Regions from separate parts of the Peribacillus sp. P4_B1 genome, predicted to be linked through region 3. Evidence: riboswitches for the same ligand, from Rfam matches in the RefSeq annotation. Region 3 holds a riboswitch; each other region holds the start of a gene.

Region 1 (2,269 bases), on a different contig from region 3:
CCATCACTGAATTGGTAGATCATCTGTGGCACAAACTCCCCATCATCGATATTACTTACAATCTTCCGACCGTAATCTGGGGTATCCACCCGATACCATCTCCCTTGGGGATACTCAATTACAACGCAGGCGTCCTTACATCTTCCGTTACAGCGTGTCCTGGTTGTATGAACTTTCATATCCAGTCCCTTTGAAGTAATTTCATCGCGAATCGCTTGGGTTACTTCTTCCCCGCCTTTTTTCATGCAACTGCTTCCATTGCAAATCAACAGATGCGTATTAGTACCCTGCAAGTTCCAAGTAGTCATCTTCTTCCTCCTGAGTTCAGGGAAAAGGCAAAATAAAAAACCTTAACATAAGAGTTAAGGTTTTAAAAAAACTATATGAATGAGGAGCCTTCGGCAAATATGCTGAATCTCCCAAAATCGTCATAGTCCTTCTACCTTTCCCTCCGAAAAGTATCATACAATTTCAAAAGCAGGTTTCCTGGCTTACGCTTCATTTTACTTTGTCCCTTCCCGGCATTAAGCCAGTGGTCATCGACAATTTCATCAGCGTTTACAGTAGCGGGGGCTGCATCGGATTTTCACCGATTTCCCTATTATCCCTTGATAATTCACACAAGAGCACTTTTAAAATGAAATATTTGGTTTTATTATACATTTCTAGCTAACTTTATCTATCATATAACAACTTTAGCAAAATTCAAAGTTTATTCCGACTGTTTAGAAAAGTTTAATAGGGTAAATCCAGCTCCATGCCTCGCTTCTCTGCGTTATTAGCCTAAAAAAAAAAAAGAGAGTGTAGCTGGAATTATTTCTTTATGATAAACTATACGAGATTTTTCAAAATAATTACATAAGTTTTATGGTGTTGAATTTTCTCGGAAATTCAGCTTAAAAGGGAAGCCGGTGAAAATCCGGAGCGGTCCCGCCACTGTAAAGGGAAGTCCTATTGCCTTAAGGTTAATCCACTGTCAAATGAGATGGGAAGGATGTAATGGGATGATGAACCAAAGCCAGGAGACCTGCCATGAAGCGTGAAACTGTTTCAGCCTACGAGGATGGGTGTGCGGATCAGGCAGAATAGCCCGTGGTTGGTTTATGCTATGGAATTCCTGTTCATTACGCACTTCTTTCTTTTTTAGAGAAGTGCTTTTTATGTTGGGCGCCGCTTTTCTTCTAAAAGCCTTGATTAGAAAAAATTAAAAGTGTTGAAAGGAGAAAGAATGAAAAAAGACAATTGGAAAATTCTTTATTTTGTCATTTTATTGCTTCTTGTACCAAAACGTGCTATGGCCATGCATATTATGGAGGGATTTTTACCGATTGAATGGGCCATATTCTGGTGGGCCATTATCCTTCCATTTTTAATCTTGGGTTACCGGTCGATTAGGTCCAAAGTAAAGGAAAACCCAGAAACAAAAATGATACTCGGCCTATCGGGAGCATTTGTATTCATATTATCGGCCCTGAAGATTCCTTCCGTTACGGGAAGTTCTTCACACCCTACAGGAGTTGGTTTGGGTTCCATATTATTCGGACCATTGGCCATGAGTGTCGTGGGTTCCATCGTACTGTTATTTCAAGCTGTATTACTGGCTCACGGAGGGTTGACGACATTAGGGGCCAATGCATTTTCCATGGCAGTATGCGGACCGTTCATTTCTTACTTTGTCTTCAAGGGCGCAACTAAATTGGGGTGGTCTTTTTCTCTTGCCGTTTTCTTGGCAGCTGCTTTTGGAGATTTAGGAACCTATGTGGTAACTTCCGTTCAACTTGCTCTTGCTTTTCCATCCGAGGTAGGGGGATTCATGGCCTCATTCACTAAGTTTGCAGGGATTTTTGCCCTGACCCAAATTCCCTTGGCAATCAGCGAGGGATTATTGACAGTCGTTGTGATGAATTTCTTAAAAAAATACAATCTAGGCGAATTGAAATTGCTGCGAGTTTTATCTAAGGAGGCCCGTTAATATGAAAAAAAGTTTACTGCTGCTTTTCCTGGTTGTCATTCTTGCTACCATACCGTTAATCACCCAACAAGGAACGGAATTTGGCGGTGCCGACGGCGAAGCTGAAGAAGCCATCACAAATATCCATCCGGAATATAAGCCATGGTTCAACAGTATTTGGGAGCCACCAGGTGCAGAAACAGAAAGCTTATTATTTGCGCTGCAAGCTGCAATCGGAGCTGGTTTCATTGGATATTTCATTGGCGTAATGAGACAAAGGAATAAGCAAGCCAAACAAGCCATGCCCGAAGAATCCAA
Region 2 (2,269 bases), on a different contig from region 3:
ATATTCGTAAGCATCACATCCGGATCGGCAGAAATCGGCAAGTGAAAAATCTCCTTGCCGATTATTTGTATAAGTACGGAAATCGGAACTGGCACCGAACCAAAGGAAATGCCTATCGTCATTGCGAATAACAAAATTAACAACGCAATCAAATAAGCAAACGCCCATTTAGTTGTCAAATTGGTTCGGATAGACTGCTTTTGCAAGTTCCTCTACTCCTTCTATTAAGCGTGGACCGGAACGGGTCACCAAGTCAGAAGGGACATCAAAGACTTGGCCATTCTTAACGGCATTTACGTCTTGCCATCCTTTTCGGCCTGTCACTTCACTTACTGGATCTTTTGTATAATTACCATACGTTGTAATGATGACATCCGGATTTGCAGCAATCATCGACTCTTCATCAATTTTTGCCCAGCCGTCCAATTCAGCAGCAGCGTTATCCGCTGAAATAATATGAAGCATTTCATCCATGAAGGTATTTTTTCCAGGTGTATATATATCCGGTGATGGCGAAACCTCAATTAAAACGGTCTTCCTATCCGCTTCCTTAACGGATTTGACTTTTTCCTGAATATCCTTGAGCTTCGTTTTCATATCCGCAACGATTTCGCTTGCCTTATCATTTTCCCCCGTTGCCTTTCCAATCATTTCAATAGATTCATAGACTTGGTCAAAGCTTTGTGCATCATTGACTACAAGGACATCTATTCCAGCATCCTTAAGCTGCTTTAATCCCTCATTTGAATTATGGGCACTTGATGCATGGGCAAGAACAAGGTCAGGCTTCATGGAGACAATCAGCTCCGTGTTCATTTCCATTCCGCCAACTTTTTTAATTTTTTTCGTTTCTTCCGGGTAATTATCATTGTCGGAAACACCAACGACCTTTTTACCTAAACCAAGTGCAAATACCACTTCTGTATTACTTGGTATCAACGTAACGATTTTCTTCGGTTTTTGTTCTATCGTTACTTTTTCGCCCGTTGCATCTTTAATCGTAATCGGGAAAGCGTCGTGTTGAGCATGATTCGTTTGCTGCTTTTCTTTTCCTTCATCAGTAGCGTCACTGCAGCCAACCATCATGCCTGCAGTCAGTAACATCAACAATATCAAACCAAAAATCTTCTTCATTTTCATTCCCCACAATCTTTTCATTTAATTTCTTCACCTAATAATCTCGGAAGGCACCCAAAACAAAAAGCACCTCCCGTTAAACGGAAGATGCTTGTATGGCAACAATATCATTACGGACTCTTAGGGTCTGCCACACACCTTCCCATCCGCGTAGGTTACAGGTGTACGAATCTTGGCAGGTCTCCTGGCTCATGGTCATCGTCAACGGCACCTTCCCATATCCCATACAGTGGTACACAGCCGTCAGCTCCCAAATACAGTGGCGGGACCGCGCTGGCATTTCACCAACTTCCCTTTTAAGTCATTAAGACACCAAATCGTTCATATGTATACAATTTTCACTGCCTTCATTATACACCATGTAAGAATCGATTATTATATGATTTTTCTGAACAAGTTTGAAATGCACCGTCCATTTTCAATGATTTGAAGCATTTTCTATCAGCGACGCGAACCCATCGACTGATAATCCAGGTGAAATCCGAACTCGATGCAAGGCATACATCCCTTGGTCCCTTGAAGCTCCTCCAGGTTCAGTAGTGACTGCCATCTTGTATCCAGCTTCTTCTGAAAGCCTGAGACTCTCTTCATTATAACGACCAACTGGATAGGAAAGCACTGTCGTGTCCTGTTGCAGGATACGATCAAACAGATCCTTTGACTGGACCATTTCCGCTTCTTGCTGCTCTGCCGTCATTCGGTTCAGCTCCAAATGGTTGATAGTATGGCTTTCGATCGAAATCCCCTTCCCCCTCATCTCCATCATTTGATTTTCAGTCAGGTGATGACCTTTATCGATGGACTTCCCGATCATGAAGACAGTCGCTTTCATATCATATTCTTTTAGTATATGGAAAGCGTCCGTGTAGTTATCTGTATAGCCATCATCAAAAGTAAGCCAGACACACTTTTCACTCGGCATCCGATTTTCGGTTAAAACGAGAAATGCTTCTTCAGGGGATAATGTGTAGTAACCATTTTCCCGAAGCCACGTCATTTGTAATCGGAATTCCTCTTTTGGTACCCGAAGGCCATTGCCTTCAGAAATGCTATGATACATCAATATTGGAAGCTGTACCGCGGACTTGGCCGTTATCCAGTCTCTCGTATCGATTCGTTCAGTATATAATTC
Region 3 (2,269 bases):
GTCGTGCCGGAACTGTTTCCAGAGAAACCTCGGATATCAGAACCAAGCGAACGAATCTTACCAACGTAAAGACCTACACCGCCGCCGAATTTTGATACTTTTGCAGCATCGTAGTTAGATAGATAGATGCCGTCAATGGAATCCTCAATTGCGTCGATAAAACAAGAGCTTAACTGTCCATGCGTTTTACCTGCATTGGATAGAGTAGGCGTCGCAACAGTCATATAAAGGTTGGACATAGCCCAGTAAGCTTCTTTTATTAGTTGAAGACGATGCTCCGTTTTTTCCATTCGCATGATTTCCATCGCGATGATCATGAAGCGCTCTTGAGGCAGTTCGTAGACCTTGTCTTTTTTTGGGCGGGCTAGGTAGCGATCGTTTAATAAGTAAATGCCTATGTAAGAAAATAATTTATCCTTTTCCGGGTCGATCACCGAACCCAATTCCTCAATTTCCGCTTTCGTATAAGAAGCTAGCAGTTCTGATTTATAAATGGGATAACGCTGGCCTTCTGAAAGTTGCGAGAGTTCCGTGATCAGTTCATAGAATGGGCCATAACTCATGCCTTCATAACCTCGATTTGCCTGTGCATCCCTATACATCGTATTCAATAGTTCTGCTGCAGCAACGAACGTCCAATCGGGAGCATCTATATCCACACTTTCAAGAGCGAGCTGAATCAGTTTTTTTGATGCCTGTTCATCGGTTGAGTCACTTTTGCGATCAAGCCATTTTATAAAACGCTTTTTGAACTTTTCCATATCGAGACGGCCTTCGAATTCCTTTGATAACATCTCAAGCTGGATTGAATTCGTTTCGGTGTCATTTTCGCTTATGGTAGAGTTATATGTTTGAGTCATTAATAATCCTCCTTGTAAACTTCCGCTAAAATAAAAAAACCGCCCAAATGGATTGAGCGGATCAAACGATAGAATAAAAGAACCATGAAAAAATAGCCATTATACTATCGTTTCATCATCTCAATCCCCGAAGAATAAGAAACATGAAAAAATCAAGGCAGGTCTCCTGACTCATGATCATCCTACTTTGAGTCCTTCCCGTATAGAGAGAGCTATACAGTGGTTTCTCATTTCGTCACATTTACAGTTGCGGGGACAGTTCCGGGTTTACACCGGATTCCCTTTTCAGCCATCACTGGCACCTTGGATTATAAAATATTCTATATATAGTTATTAGTATTGTTTGTGTAATCAATATCTAGTATTTCTGCTTATATTATCGTAAGCCATATACGATGATAATTCAACTAATATATTTGAGAAAAACCAACCCTTATCTATTGACAAAGTGAAGGTAGAGGGATTGAGAATGAAAGATTTTATTGGGGAATGGGTAATTCGAGCACTGAATTTACGGGATTTTGTGTTAAAATAAAGTGTATAGTAAAGGTGGGTCTCCCTTATTGCGATGAGGGGATTCGCGGAAAAATATTTATGAAAAAGGGGTTAAAATCTTGGAAAAAGTATTAGTTTTTGGACATAAAAACCCGGATACAGACACAATCTGTTCAGCAATCGCTTATGCAGATCTTAAAAAGCAACTAGGTATCAACGCTGAACCAGTTCGTCTGGGTGAAGTGAATGGTGAAACTCAATATGCGTTGGACCAATTCAAATTCGAAGCTCCCCGCCTTGTGGAAAAAGTGGCAGGGGAAGCGGATGGCGTGATTCTGGTCGACCACAACGAACGCCAGCAAAGTGCAGAAGATATTGACCAAGTCCGTGTGTTGGAAGTTATCGACCATCACCGTATCGCTAACTTTGAAACAAGCGATCCTTTATATTACCGTGCGGAGCCAGTTGGCTGTACGGCAACGATTTTAAATAAAATCTATAAAGAAAACGGCATTGAAGTCCCTAAAGCGATCGCCGGACTTATGCTATCTGCCATAATTTCCGATTCTTTATTGTTCAAATCCCCGACATGCACAGAGCAAGACGTTGCAGCAGCTATGGAACTGGCTGATATTGCGGGAGTAAACGCTGAAACATATGGCTTGGAAATGTTGAAGGCGGGAGCTGACTTGAGCGACAAGACGATTGCCCAGTTAATCACTCTTGATGCAAAAGAATTCTCCATGGGAATGGCTAAAGTTGAGATAGCTCAGGTCAATGCTGTAGATCCGAACGAAGTTCTTGCTAAGCAAGCTGAAATAGAAGCAGCCATTGAATCGGTCATCGCTGTGAAGGAATTGGATTTATTCCTATTCGTCGTAACGGATATCTTGACCAATGATTCTGTGGCCTTG

Evidence for each region. Region 3 has a riboswitch for cobalamin ahead of AC1DVK_RS12360 (ribonucleoside-diphosphate reductase subunit alpha). Riboswitches for the same ligand answer to the same signal wherever they lie in the genome.
Region 1: linked by a shared signal. The riboswitch ahead of AC1DVK_RS09880 (energy-coupling factor ABC transporter permease) and the one ahead of AC1DVK_RS12360 (ribonucleoside-diphosphate reductase subunit alpha) in region 3 are both predicted to bind cobalamin.
Region 2: linked by a shared signal. The riboswitch ahead of AC1DVK_RS07135 (ABC transporter substrate-binding protein) and the one ahead of AC1DVK_RS12360 (ribonucleoside-diphosphate reductase subunit alpha) in region 3 are both predicted to bind cobalamin.

Annotation. Positions count from the first base shown of each region.
Region 1 covers NZ_JBFUHM010000013.1:49,486-51,754, forward strand. The annotation lists gene AC1DVK_RS09875 ((2Fe-2S) ferredoxin domain-containing protein) at 1-308, opposite strand, end outside; cobalamin riboswitch at 460-649, opposite strand; cobalamin riboswitch at 852-1,049, shown strand; gene AC1DVK_RS09880 (energy-coupling factor ABC transporter permease) at 1,229-1,972, shown strand; gene AC1DVK_RS09885 (energy-coupling factor ABC transporter substrate-binding protein) at 1,974-2,269, shown strand, end outside.
Region 2 covers NZ_JBFUHM010000009.1:35,611-37,879, reverse strand. The annotation lists gene AC1DVK_RS07140 (FecCD family ABC transporter permease) at 1-206, opposite strand, end outside; gene AC1DVK_RS07135 (ABC transporter substrate-binding protein) at 169-1,134, opposite strand; cobalamin riboswitch at 1,295-1,469, opposite strand; gene AC1DVK_RS07130 (polysaccharide deacetylase family protein) at 1,556-2,269, opposite strand, start outside.
Region 3 covers NZ_JBFUHM010000018.1:6,605-8,873, forward strand. The annotation lists gene AC1DVK_RS12360 (ribonucleoside-diphosphate reductase subunit alpha) at 1-860, opposite strand, end outside; cobalamin riboswitch at 1,000-1,181, opposite strand; gene AC1DVK_RS12365 (manganese-dependent inorganic pyrophosphatase) at 1,475-2,269, shown strand, end outside.